Prochlorococcus marinus XMU1419: one gene and its partner. The protein of the gene in region 1 interacts with the protein of each later gene in a pairwise test. Links are inferred from orthologs where the notes say so. Each region holds a gene or a part of one and is shown on either strand. Other genes may lie near its edges. The genes, in order: ribD and accC.

The links.
Region 2: the proteins of ribD (region 1) and accC interact in binary tests that used the Escherichia coli proteins (3 or more experiments, as listed by UniProt). The link is inferred for Prochlorococcus marinus XMU1419 from one-to-one orthologs.

The regions. Positions count from the first base shown.
Region 1 is NZ_JAAORO010000003.1:173,888-180,879, reverse strand. The notes cover bases 1,834-4,778. They hold ribD (bifunctional diaminohydroxyphosphoribosylaminopyrimidine deaminase/5-amino-6-(5-phosphoribosylamino)uracil reductase RibD), read left to right. Parts: upstream 1,834-2,731; coding sequence 2,732-3,826; downstream 3,827-4,778. Other genes in these bases: ftsH (ATP-dependent zinc metalloprotease FtsH), read left to right, coding at 3,940-4,778; HA151_RS07010 (DUF3122 domain-containing protein), read left to right, coding at 2,216-2,716; HA151_RS07015 (hypothetical protein), read left to right, coding at 1,990-2,241; cbiE (precorrin-6y C5,15-methyltransferase (decarboxylating) subunit CbiE), read right to left, coding at 1,834-1,907. Also shown: HA151_RS07025 (NAD(+) kinase), read left to right, coding at 1-619; more of cbiE, read right to left, coding at 627-1,833; more of ftsH, read left to right, coding at 4,779-5,802; argF (ornithine carbamoyltransferase), read left to right, coding at 5,830-6,756; transcriptional repressor LexA, read left to right, coding at 6,813-6,992. UniProt on the Escherichia coli protein: Converts 2,5-diamino-6-(ribosylamino)-4(3h)-pyrimidinone 5'-phosphate into 5-amino-6-(ribosylamino)-2,4(1h,3h)-pyrimidinedione 5'-phosphate.
Region 2 is NZ_JAAORO010000001.1:64,345-71,224, forward strand. What follows is about bases 1,997-4,829. They hold accC (acetyl-CoA carboxylase biotin carboxylase subunit), read left to right. Parts: upstream 1,997-2,654; coding sequence 2,655-4,004; downstream 4,005-4,829. Other genes in these bases: HA151_RS00305 (glycosyl transferase), read right to left, coding at 1,997-2,308; HA151_RS00320 (YggT family protein), read right to left, coding at 4,023-4,328; psbX (photosystem II reaction center X protein), read left to right, coding at 4,418-4,603; HA151_RS00330 (Ycf66 family protein), read left to right, coding at 4,682-4,829. In the rest of the region: HA151_RS00300 (PRC-barrel domain-containing protein), read left to right, coding at 1-1,018; more of HA151_RS00305, read right to left, coding at 1,022-1,996; more of HA151_RS00330, read left to right, coding at 4,830-5,611; HA151_RS00335 (chlorophyll a/b-binding protein), read right to left, coding at 5,612-5,887; HA151_RS00340 (ABC transporter ATP-binding protein/permease), read right to left, coding at 5,896-6,880. UniProt on the Escherichia coli protein: This protein is a component of the acetyl coenzyme A carboxylase complex; first, biotin carboxylase catalyzes the carboxylation of the carrier protein and then the transcarboxylase transfers the carboxyl group to form malonyl-CoA.

The DNA of each region.
Region 1 (6,992 bases):
CACAATAAATACTGGACATTTAGGTTTTCTTGCAGAAGCTTATTTATCAAATCTTGATGAAGCAATAGATAAAATCATTGCAGGTAGTTGGGATATTGAAGAAAGAACTTGCTTTATTATTAGCGTAATGAGGAATGATCAGAGGAGATGGGAGTCTCTCTGTCTTAATGAGATGGCTCTTCATAGAGAACCTCTGACTAGCATGTGCCATTTTGAGATTTCTATAGGGCGACATGCGCCTGTGGATATCTCAGCTGATGGAGTAATTTTGTCTACTCCAACTGGTTCTACTGCATATTCGTTGAGTGCAGGAGGACCAGTTATTACACCTGATTGCCCAGTCGTGCAATTAACTCCAATTGCTCCCCATTCATTGGCGTCTAGGGCATTGGTTTTTAATGATTCAGAACCAGTAACTGTTTTTCCAGCAACTCCTGAAAGATTGGTAATGGTTGTTGACGGAAATGCTGGTTGTTATGTTTGGCCTGAAGATAGAGTTTTAATAAGAAAAAGTAAGCACTCAGTAAAGTTTATAAGACTTGAAGATCATGAATTTTTCCAAGTATTAAGAAATAAACTAGGTTGGGGTTTGCCCCATGTGGCAAAACCTAACAAATAATGATTATTCAAATATATTTTTTCCCTTTTAATAAAAAAACAGGATTATTTGGTTCTAATCTCATTCCATCAGCGATACTTAAGCTTTTATATGTTTGAATTAAATTTAAATTTGTTTTGAAATTCTTATTTTCTAATTCCTCTTTCAATTCTTTAATAATTTGAATGTCAATAATTGGGACAACTACAATATCTCCAATACTCATAACCTGAGACAAGTTATTAATAATTTGAAGTTTAGTCTTTTTATCACATCCTCCAATGACTAATCTATTAGGCTTGTCAAAAGAACTTAAATTTCTCGTTTTCAATATATTATTTATGTCTTCCTCAAAAATAAATTTTGGTTTAACGCCAAGCCTTTTTGAGTTTTCTATTATTAAAGCTTTTGAGCCAATCCTTTTATCGATAGAAAATAAATCTAAATTAGGCCTTAATTTTAATGCTTCCAAACCTATTGATCCACAACCTGCTCCTATATCCCAGATGACACCATTTTTAGGGAGCTCTAAATCAGCTAATATTTGAACGCGAACCTCCCTTTTAGTTAATAAATTTGGTCTATCATCAAAAGTTTTAAAAAAATGGTCACTTATTCCGAAAAGAGGAGGATTATTATTTGGGTTATTTTTCTTTGTTTTTGTAAGAACAACAATGTTCAAACTTGATATATTAGACGGCAATGGATCTTTAAGATTTAATTTTCTTATATTTTCATTGTCAAATCCTATCTCTTCACAGAGCCAAAAATTATAGTAGTCAATCAAATTTAATTCTAATAAGTTTTTTTTGATTACTTCTAAACTTTTGTTTTTTGAATCAGTGATAATTGCCAAACTTGAAGGCTTAGTTTTTAGAGCCTCAACTAACTTAGTTGAGTCTCTCCCATGAATACTTACATTAATAACATCTTGCCAAGGGATCTTTAACTTACTAAATGCCAACTGAATACAAGTATTTGAAGGATAGAAACTTAACTCATCTTTTGTGAAATTTTCTAGAAGTATTCTCCCAATTCCAAACCAAAGTGGATCTCCTCTTGAAATTAAAATAACATCAGTTTTTTTAGATCTAAGCCACTCAATAAGTTCGTTATTACTTTGGCTAGAAAAATATAATTTGTTTTGTCCGAAATTATTTTCGCTCCATGATTTAATTTTTTCGAAGTATGCATTAGGTACTGCAATATTTCCTGTCTTTATAAATAAATCTTGTAATTTGGAAGGTAGATCTTCAAATGCATATGAATTAATACCTATTACATGAATTTTTCTATTAACTGCAGTCATCAATATTTATTGAAAAGGAACTAACTGTTTGATTGTTTTATTAAATTATCTTATTATTGTTCGAGTGATAATAGTAAATTAATTGTCTGAAAGGAGAAAGAGGTTACATGATTTATTGTTAACTCTAATAAATAAAGATAATGAATTTGAATTAATTGAAGAAGATTCTGGCGATTTAACATCTAGTTATTCTGAAAAAGACACTTTAAATTTATCTCGAGTTATAGAAAAAAATCGTAAAATAATCAAAAGGTATCAAGCTATTGTAAGAACAGCTGTAACTCTAGACGCTCTGATGGATTCTGAAAATGAAGAAAATTACAAAATTAAATAATAATATTTTTTTTAAAGGATTATTACCTTTACTTTTGCTACTATCATTTACTTTTAATCCAACAAAAGTATGCGCAGAAGTAGCAGAAACAGAAATAAATGGGGAATTAATCTATGCTAGTAGTGAGTTTTTAAGAGACTTGGACTTTGAAACTTGGCAATTAGTAGCCTATAAATCACCTCTTTTTGCAGATAAATTGATCTTGAGAGTAATAGGTTATCCAGGAAATCTTAGGATTGACCATCCGACTGAGTTAAGGGTTGAATCAGGAAGAAAACAGTGGCTTTTAGATGATAAAACATTACTTAATGTGGAATTAGCAAATGATAGAAGACAAGCTGCTGCAGAATTTGATCTTGATGAATTAATTAAAAATTTAGATAAAAATAGGCCATTAAGATTATCTTTGTCAGGAGTTTTTTCTGAGTTGCCTGTCCCCCCCTTTGTTGTTAAGGAGTGGAGATCAATAAGCTGAATTTAATTTCTGGAGATGTCTGAAAAAAACGTAAATCACACAAAATGGATGAAAAGAGCAATTTTTTTGGCTTCTTTAGGAAAAAATACAACAAGTCCTAACCCTAGAGTGGGAGCAGTGATACTCGATAAGGATGGAAATCTTATTTCAGAAGGCTTTCATCACAAGGCTGGCATGCCCCATGCTGAGGCAATGGCTTTTAATAATTTAAAAAAAGATGCTAAAGAAGGTTCTATGTATGTAAATCTTGAACCTTGCTGCCATCAAGGTAAAACTCCTCCATGTGTAGATAAGGTAATATCTTCAGGGATTAGAAAGGTTTATATATCTATTCAAGATCCTGATAAAAGAGTTTCTGGGAAAGGTATTAAACTATTAAAAGAAGCAGGAATTCAAGTTCATGTCGGATTATGTAAAAAAGAATCCTTAGATTTAAATAAGGATTTTATTTATAGGAATATTGCTAAAAAAGCATTTGGTGTTCTCAAATGGGCTATGAGTATTGATGGCAGGATAGGCTTGAAAAATGGTAATAGTAAATGGATTACAAATACAAAATCAAGGTCATCAGTTCATTCTTTTAGAGCAGAATTTGATGCAATAATTATTGGTGGCAACACATTAAGAAAAGACAATCCAATTTTGACTACCAGAGGTAAAATAAATCCTGAGCCTTTGCGAGTTGTTTTCACAAAAAGTTTAGATCTTCCTTCAAAATCTAATCTTTGGGATTGTGATAAGGCAAAAACTTTACTTATATATGATTCTTCTACAGCAAATGAAAGCTACCTCGCAAGGATTCCAAAATGTGTTGAGGTTGAAAAGGTATCATCAGATAATCCAGAGTTAATTTCAAAGATACTTGCTAAAAGAGGTTGTAATAAAGTTCTTTGGGAATGTGGCCCCAGATTAGCTACAGCTGCGATTAAGTCTAACTGTATTCAGGAAATTATTACTTTTATAGCTCCAAAAATTTTAGGTGGAGAAAATAGTATGAATCCATTTGGTGATTTTGAATTTAGAGAAATGGATGAAGTTATTAAATTAAGTGATTCTAAGGTTAGTTTGTTTGGCAGTGATATATGCATAAAGAGTTCTTTTAAAAAATAATTTTAATTGTAATTTTATGGGGTCAAATACCGTACGGTTCTTACCCAAAAAAAATTATACAGATACGGAAACTCTTCGTTTAGTTTATAATAAGTTCAAAATTGTCCACAACTATGCCAATAAGACAAGACGATAATCAACCTAATAGAAGATTTGGAATTGTAAATATTATATTGATTGGGGTTGGAGCATTACTTTTGTTTAGTAGTCTTTTCCCTAACCAAAATATGCAAATCCCTAGAGTTCCTTACTCTTTATTTATTGATCAGGTTAATGATGGAGAGGTTAAGCGTGCTTATATCACTCAAGAACAAATTAGATATGAGTTAAATGGAGCTGAAGAAGGGGCACCTTCAGTTTTAGCAACTACCCCAATTTTTGATATGGACCTCCCACAAAGGTTAGAAAGCAAAGGGGTCGAATTCGCTGCCGCGCCTCCAAAGAAACCTAATTTCTTTTCAACCATTTTGAGCTGGGTTGTTCCTCCTTTGATTTTTATTCTTGTTTTACAATTCTTCGCCAGAAGAAGTATGGGAGGCGGGGGTGCTCAAGGAGCTTTAAGTTTTACTAAAAGTAAAGCTAAAGTTTATGTGCCCGATGATGAATCGAAAGTAACTTTTGCAGATGTAGCTGGTGTTGATGAAGCTAAAGATGAATTAACAGAAATAGTTGATTTTTTAAAAAAACCAGAGAGATATACTGATATAGGAGCACGAATCCCTAAAGGTGTACTTCTTGTAGGACCTCCAGGAACAGGAAAGACTCTTCTTTCAAAAGCTGTTGCGGGTGAAGCAGAAGTCCCTTTCTTTATTATCTCTGGTTCTGAATTCGTTGAACTTTTTGTGGGGGCAGGAGCAGCAAGAGTTAGAGATTTATTTGAACAGGCTAAGAAAAAAGCGCCATGTATCATATTTATCGATGAATTAGATGCTATTGGAAAAAGTCGATCAGGTTCAATGGGAGTTGTTGGTGGTAATGATGAGAGAGAACAAACTTTAAATCAGCTTTTAACCGAAATGGACGGATTTGCATCCGCTGATAAGCCGGTCATAGTATTAGCAGCCACCAACCAGCCTGAAGTTCTTGACGCAGCACTTTTAAGACCTGGTAGATTTGATAGACAAGTTTTAGTTGATAGACCCGATTTATCAGGTAGAAAAACAATATTAGAAATTTATACAAAAAAAGTAAAGCTTGCAGATTCAATAGACTTAGATTCTATTGCCCAAGCTACAAGTGGTTTCGCAGGCGCTGATTTGGCTAACATGGTCAATGAAGCTGCTTTACTTGCAGCCAGAGCAAAAAGAAAAAGTGTAGAACAACAAGACTTAAGTGAGGCAATTGAAAGAGTTGTTGCTGGTTTGGAAAAGAAAAGCCGTGTTTTGCAAGATGATGAAAAGAAAGTCGTTGCGTATCATGAAGTTGGTCATGCAATAGTTGGTCATCTCATGCCAGGAGGTTCAAAAGTTGCAAAAATTTCAATTGTTCCCAGAGGTATGAGTGCACTTGGTTATACTCTTCAATTGCCAACTGAAGAAAGATTCTTGAATTCGAAGGAAGAACTAAAAGGACAAATAGCTACACTTCTTGGAGGAAGATCAGCAGAAGAGGTTGTATTTGGGAAAATAACAACTGGCGCTTCAAATGATTTACAAAGAGCTACTGATATAGCAGAACAGATGGTTGGGACTTTCGGAATGAGTGATATTCTTGGCCCCCTTGCTTACGATAAACAAGGTGGAGGTCAGTTTTTAGGAAATGGAAATAATCCTAGAAGATCTGTTAGCGATGCTACTGCTCAAGCAATAGATAAAGAGGTTAGAGATCTAGTCGATGATGCACATGAAACTGCACTTAATATCTTGAGGAACAATCTATCTCTTCTTGAATCAATTTCTCAAAAAATCCTCAAAGAGGAAGTCATAGAAGGTGAGGATCTCAAAACTCTTTTAGCAGAAAGTAAAATGCCTGCATAGTAGAATTTAGGTTTAATACTTAGTTAGATGCTAAAACCAATCAAGCTTGCAAATGAAAATTTTTTATCAAGCTTGGATATATCAATTGAGGAATTTTTTCATATTTTAAAAATTGCTAAAAATTTTAAAAACAAAGACTTAAATATTAAACTCGAAGATAAAGTTTTGGGACTTATTTTTGATAAGTCCTCTACTCGTACAAGGGTTAGTTTTCAGGTGGCGATGTCAAGACTTGGCGGCACAACAGTTGATCTAAATCCCTCCACTTCCCAAATTGGAAGAGGCGAACCAATAAGAGATACAGCAAGAGTGTTAAGTAGATATTGTGATGTTATTGCTATAAGAACTTTTAAACACTCTGATTTAGAAGAGTATGCAAAATGGTCCTCTAAACCAGTTATCAACGCCCTTACAGATTTAGAACACCCTTGTCAGGCTTTGGCTGATTTTATGACAATTAAAGAGGAATTTGTTGATTTGAAAAATGTGGTCTTGGCTTTTATAGGTGATGGTAATAATGTCGCTAACTCTCTTATTTTGTGCGGAGCTTTATTAGGGATCGAAGTTAGAATTGCATGCCCTAAAGGTTATGAACCAAATTCTCTTGTAATCAATAAAGCCTATGAAATATACAAAAATAAAAATTTATTGAAAATCACAAATGATCCCAATGCTGCTGCTTTAGGGGCAAATGTTCTCTATACAGATGTTTGGTCATCTATGGGGGAAGAAAAGCAAAAAGAAAAAAAAGATAAAGTTTTTCGTGGATTTACTATTGATAGTGATTTAGTAAATAAGGCTGATAAAGATGCAATTATTCTTCATTGCCTTCCAGCCTATAGATCTAAAGAGATTACTGATAAAGTATTTGAAAGTAGTAAGAGTAGGATATTTGACCAAGCTGAAAATAGAATGTATTCTCAGCAAGCTCTTTTATCTTGCCTTATTTCTTGAAAATATTGCAATCTTTGATCTGAAGAGGTACAAATGTATTAGAGTACATTTGTTTTATGGCTAATTCATCGGAGGTAAATCTTACAGATGCTCAAAATGAGCTTCTTGGATGGATAAAAGATTATATGAAAAGTTATCAGCATAGCCCCTCTATTAGGCAAATGATGCAGGCTATGGGATTGAAATCTCCAGCACCTATCCAAAGTAGATTAAGACATTTGCAAGAGAAAGGTTAT
Region 2 (6,880 bases), on another replicon or contig:
TAACTCAGTTCCTAGCGAACGTTTATGGTTAAGGTCAGAATTAATGGGGACACAAGTTATAACTACTGATACTGGTAGGCGTTTAGGCGTTGTTGGCGAAGTGGTTGTTGATATTGACAGAAGAGAAGTAGTCGCTTTGGGATTAAGAGATAATCCACTTACAAGGTTCTTACCAGGTTTACCAAAATGGATGCCCCTGGAAAGTATAAAGCAAGTTGGAGATGTCATATTAGTCGATTCCCTAGATTCTTTGAGTGAAAGTTTTTCTCCAGAAAGATACGGTAAGGTAATTAACTGTCAGGTGATTACTGAATCTGGACAACTTTTAGGAAGAGTACTTGGTTTTTCGTTTGATATCGAGACCGGAGATTTGATTTCTCTTGTCATGGGTGCAGTTGGTGTTCCACTTTTGGGTGAGGGAGTTTTAAGTACTTGGGAAATTCCTGTTGAGGAAATTGTAAGTAGTGGTACAGATAGAATTATTGTTTACGAAGGTGCTGAAGAAAAATTGAACCAACTAAGTAGTGGGCTTCTTGAGAAACTTGGAGTAGGGGGTTCTTCATGGGATGAAAGGGAAGCAAGTAGATACTCGGCAAATCTCGTACCAGTTGAGAATCAGTTACTTTCAGGTTCTGAATCAGAACAGCAAAATAATTTGGTTGAGGAATATGCAGAGGCTGTTGAACAAGATGATTATGAAGATGATTATGAAGATGATTATGAAGATGAACTTGAATATGTTGAAATAAAGGATTCTTCAGAGGAAATTGATAACAGAAAAAAGCTATATATGGAAAATGATTATTCTGATAAGATCGAGAATCAAAATAGTTACAATCAAATAGATGAAAAGAAGAATATTGATTTTAAGCAAAATAAACGGTCAATAACTAATTTAGCTTCGAAAAGACCAATTCAAAATTCAATAGAAACTTTAGATATTGAACCACTGGATGAACAAAATTTAATTAAAGATAATAAAAAATCAGAAAAGTTTGAAATTGATGATCCCTGGTAATTGTCAAAGTTTTTTTATTAAATTAATAATCATAGAAGCAAGTTTTTTTGCGGCACCTTTATCACCCCTTTCTTTGTGTAAATTATCAGTAATACTTTTTAATTGATCGCTATCTTTAATTAGAAATAATACTTCTCTGGCAATTTCTCTAGGTGAAATATTTCCTATCCTTTCAGGGACAATCATTCTTTTAGCTTTAATATTAGGCCAAGCAAAAAACTTCTTTTTTTTAAAATAAAAATTTTTAATTGTAAAGGTTATTAATTTATTTATAAATGAAATTCTTCCAATTACTCCAAAAACACCATCCCAGGCATTCATCATATTTAAATGTTGAGTTGGTAGAACAACTAACATTGGTAGAGTAATTGCAGCTAATTCTGCAGTATTTGCTCCAACTGTAGTAATCGCAAGATCACATTCTTTTAATATTTCATAGCAAGGATGTTTTTTAATTAGATAAATTTTTGTATTTTTTGATGTTTCAATAACATAATCAAAACAGGAGTCTTTGATGTTTTTAATAGTTTTGATTTTTGATGAATAATATCTTGAAATTGGATTTCCCTCGCTTAGAAAAAATAAATATTCATCTTTATTAGTGGTTGGGGCAATAGGAATTATAAAATTTATATTTTTACTTTCTTTAGATATAAGATCTGCAATTTCTAAAAAAAAAGGAATTCCAACAGAGAGCTTTGCTTTTTTAGAACCCGGCAATAATGCAATATAGTTTTTTTCTTTATTTTTTAATGATACTTCACTATCAAATTTAATATCTGCCATCAAATCGCCAATAATTTGACATTTATTTTTATGTTTTTTAGGAATTAACTCTTTTACTTTTCTATTCATAGCAGCAATTTCGTTTGTCCATTGAGGCCATCGTGAAATCCATTCAGCATATGTGATATTTAAATAACCTAATCTTTTAGCAAGTAAAATGCTCCAAAATTGATCTCCGCCAAGGAAAATAACTATTCCTTTTTTTGGCCAACTCGCAAAGGAATGTGGGTTTATTAATAATTTCCAAAAACTTTTGGGTTTTGTAATTAATTCGAATTTATTCCATGAATTTGCAACTAAAAATTCTTTACCAGTGGCGTTTGGGCAAGGAACAAGGACCAACCTAAGAATGATGTCTAGTTTATCGTCCTCAAATAATGATTGATTTATTTTGTTAAGCTCATCCACTACAGGATTTACCCATGTAGTTAATTCACCAGGACCATTGGAAATTATAACTACTGCAACTGATTCTTTTTTCATTGCAGTTAAACCATAATACATTAAATGCGGACGGCGAGACTTGAACTCGCAAGGCCTAAGCCACACGCTCCTTAGACGTGCGCGTCTACCAATTCCGCCACGTCCGCAAAGGGTTTTCAGCAGCCTGGGGATGCTTAAACCTTAAAAATATCATACATTATTGGCTGAATTAAGCATGTAGTACGAAAAGAGTTTTTTTGAATATGATGAATAATTTTTCTATTGCATAAAACAAATATTTATACATATATAACGTTTTAGGTTGTATTGTAAAAAATGTCCTCTGATCACTAAAAAATTTTGTTGAATACTTTGGCAAATAATTTTTTATTTTAAGTCATTTCATTTCTTCAATTTTATTTTCATAATGGTTGAAAAAGTTTTAATTGCTAATCGTGGAGAAATAGCTTTACGAATTGTCAGAAGTTGTAGAGAACTAGGTATTGCAACCGTTGCGGTTTTTAGCACTGTAGATAAAAAAGCATTACATGTTCAGCTTGCTGATGAGGCGGTTTGCGTAGGAGATTCATTAAGTAATAAGAGTTATTTAAATATTCCAAATATACTTGCTGCTGCAACATCAAGAGGAGTTGATGCTATTCATCCTGGTTATGGATTTCTTGCGGAAAATGATAAATTTGCTGAGATGTGTAACGATCATGGCATAGTTTTTATTGGCCCATCTCCTAAAGCTATTAGATCAATGGGAGATAAATCTACAGCTAAAGAAACTATGGAAGCAGTTGGAGTTCCAACAGTACCTGGTAGTAAAGGCTTGTTATCAAATGTAGATGAGGCTTATAAATTGGCAGATGATATTGGCTATCCGGTAATCATTAAAGCCACTGCTGGAGGAGGGGGAAGAGGTATGCGGTTGGTTGAAAAATCTGATAATCTAGAAAAAATGTTTAAAGCAGCTCAAGGCGAAGCAGAAGCAGCTTTTGGTAATGATGGTTTATATATGGAGAAATTTATAAAGAAGCCAAGACATGTAGAAATTCAAATCTTGGCCGACAGGTCAGGTAATGTTGTTCATTTAGGAGAGCGAGATTGTTCAGTGCAAAGAAGACATCAAAAGTTGCTAGAAGAGTCTCCTAGTCCTGCAATTAATACTGAGCTAAGAAAAAAAATGGGGAATGCAGCTATTGCTGCTGCAAAAAGTATCGGCTACGAAGGAGCCGGGACAGTTGAATTTTTAGTTGATGATGATAATAATTTTTATTTTATGGAGATGAATACTAGGATTCAAGTTGAACATCCTGTTACTGAAATGGTTACAGGGGTTGATTTAATAGCTGAGCAAATTAAAATCGCAAGTGGAGCAAATTTGGAATTTAACCAGGATGATATCCATTTAAATGGTCATGCTATTGAATGTAGAATCAATGCTGAAGATCCTTCACACAATTTCCGACCTTCACCTGGAAAAATAACTGGGTGGCTTCCTCCTGGTGGCCCTGGTGTAAGGGTGGATAGTCATGTCTATACAGGCTATGAAATTCCTCCTTTTTATGACTCATTAATTGGTAAATTAATAGTTTGGGGAAAGGATCGTAATACTGCAATTAAACGTATGAATAGGGCTTTAAATGAATGTGCAATAACTGGTATTCCCACAACAATTAACTTTCATCTAACCTTACTGAATAAATCTAAATTTAAGCAGGGTAAGATACATACTAAATATGTAGAAGAAGAATTATTGCCAAATTACTGAGAAAAAATTAAATGATTCCTATGAAATATGTGTATGCAATGCAAGTTTTATAAGCCCTTGCTGACCGACTAAAATTTCTCTTAAAAAGCTTATAACTCCGATCCAAATTACGGGTCCAACATCAACGCCTCCAATAGGAGGAATTAGTTTTCTTGTTAAATTAAGAATAGAGCTTGATGGTATTGAAACTAATAACCATATCCCTTTACTTAAATCAATTTTTGGGTACCAACTAAGTATTAATCTTATTAGAAAAACTATAGTTAGATATGAAAGAGAAATTCCTAAACTAATATCTAAAATTTGAAGAGAGTTTACAAGCAAGAAATCACAATTATTTAACTCATCTTAATAAATAACCCATTGAAACGTATTTAATTCGTATTATAAATTGAGAATTTAATATTTAAAAAGTGTTTCAAATTTCGAATTTATTATTAGCCGCAGATTTTTCTGCTGAAGTTGCAAATAATTCCGCAGTCGGAATGATAGGTAGTTTTATTGCTGCTGCCTTACTTATCGTTATACCAGCCACTGCATTTTTGATTTTTGTCAGCCAGAAAGATTCCCTCGATCGTACTTCTACTGGAAGACGCTAGTTTTTGTAGAAGTTTTAAGTACACTATATATAGGGGATATAAGTAACCCTTTAAAAAATAATTTTTTGGAGAAAGAATGTGGTCAATGCTAGTCTCAATTGGGCCAGTATTGTTGGTATAGTTCTCGCGGTATGTGGGGGAGGCCTTTATTTTTTGAGGTCCTTTAAGCCTGCCTTGGCCAGGGATTATGATGTTTTCTTCGCAGCAATTGGACTTTTGTGTGGAGGAATATTATTTTTTCAAGGCTGGAGGTTAGATCCTATCCTTCAGTTTGGTCAGTTTTTACTTGCAGGAACTACAGTTTTTTTCGCATATGAAAGTGTGCGATTGAGGGGAGTTGCTACTGATCAAGCTAGAAGGTCATCTTATTTTGACGATGATCCTATTTCTGATGGTCCCAGAAATTCTAGAGGCCGATTTAATGACGATTACGATAGGTTTGAAGAACCTGAGAGACAATCCAGAAGATTTAAACCTCAAGAAGATGAATTTGAAGAAGACTATATGGAGGGGAGATCTCGTAGGAGGAATGTTTCAAGAGCCATACCCTCTGCTGCAGCAAGTAGAAGTAGGCCATCTACAAGGGAAATAAGTCAGTTTGAAAATGACGAACCTATAAGAAGGAGAAGACAGACTTCTGAAGATAGAAATAGTAAACAACCAGAAACAAATAACTTTGGTGAGAGAAGAAATTTATCTCGCGATGAAGTTAAAACAGGGTCTAGACCCAGAATGAATCGTACAGTTTCTAGAAAAGATAATATCTCTAGTCCTGATGGTTCTTCTCCAGTAAGAAAGAAACCTACTAGATCACCTATTAGGCAGCAAACTTCAACAGCTGAAGTAGAAGATGCATCATTTAAAGATGCTAATCAAGCCAAAAAACCACGCGAGACCCGCAGAGTAAGTTCTTCACCTAGATCAAGTACAAAAAATCAAAATAGTAGATATAATGTTGGAATTAATAAGAGGAAACCTAGAGATAACAGTTCTAGATTTGATGATTAATCATAAGATTCCCGCCCATTTTAAAAACGATTGTTTACTAAATAATTCAATAAGTACTATTGCTAGGAAGCCAATCATTGCAAATCTTCCATTAGTTATTTCAGAATAACTACTCCATCCAAATTTGTATTCATCTTTAATTTCTATAGATTTTTCATCTAATGTATTGTTTTCAATTTGTTCATTGATCTGATTCGTATCATTTTGCTCTTCTATAAAACTCTCATTCTCTAAATTAGTTACTTCTGAGTTAGTTTGCTCTTCTTTAGAATTCATTTTTTTTACTAATCATTAAAATTATACTTATCAGAAGTCAATAATTTCCAGTCTCCCTGACCATTTAATTCTAAAATATTTTCATGAAAATCTTTTAAGCTAGGTCTATGTCCAACACTAATAAGAGAAAGTTCTCGTTCCTTTAGTAAACAATATAGTTTTTTTTCGGTATCAATATCTAAGGCACTTGTTGCTTCATCAAGTACTGCAAATCTTGGAGAGTTTAGTAAGAGTCTTGCAAAAGCTAATCTTTGTTGCTCGCCTAAGGAGAGAATTCGTGGCCAATCTTGTTTGATATCAAGATTAGGATACCGATCCACTAAAGTTTTTAAATTTACTTCATGAAGTACAGAAGTAAGATGTTCATCACTAAATTTATTGACTTCTGTGGGATAACATAATTGTTCCCTTAATGAACCAAGTAGCATATATGGTTTTTGAGGTATGAATAATAATTCTCCAATTTTTGGTTTTTTAATTACTCCCTGATCGGGTTCCCATAAACCACTAATCATTCTTAGTAAAGATGTTTTTCCGCACCCAGATGGTCCTACTACCAAAAGTGATTGATTATTGTCGATGCTCAAATTTAAATTTTTAATTATTGTTTTATTTGATCCTGGTGGGCAAAGGTCAGCATTATTAATAAGAATTGAGGGGTAATCTGAAATAACGTTTTGATTGCTTGTTGGATTGGTTTGACTAATGGATTCAACTTTTGATTGGAATCCTTCTAATCTGCCAATACCAGCAGTAAATTTTGCGAGTTCTTCAATTTGATTAACAATGAAAAATAACGAACCTTCAACCATGCCAAATGCAAAGCTTGCCTGGATAAAGCGTCCATAATCAATATCACCTTTAAAGTAAGGGATTGCCATTATTAAATATGGAAAGAAATTTCCAGCATAATTAATGGATCTTCTCATTACGTCTATTATTACTCTCCATATAATCAGTAAATTAAAGTTTCTCACCACTTCTCCTAAGCGT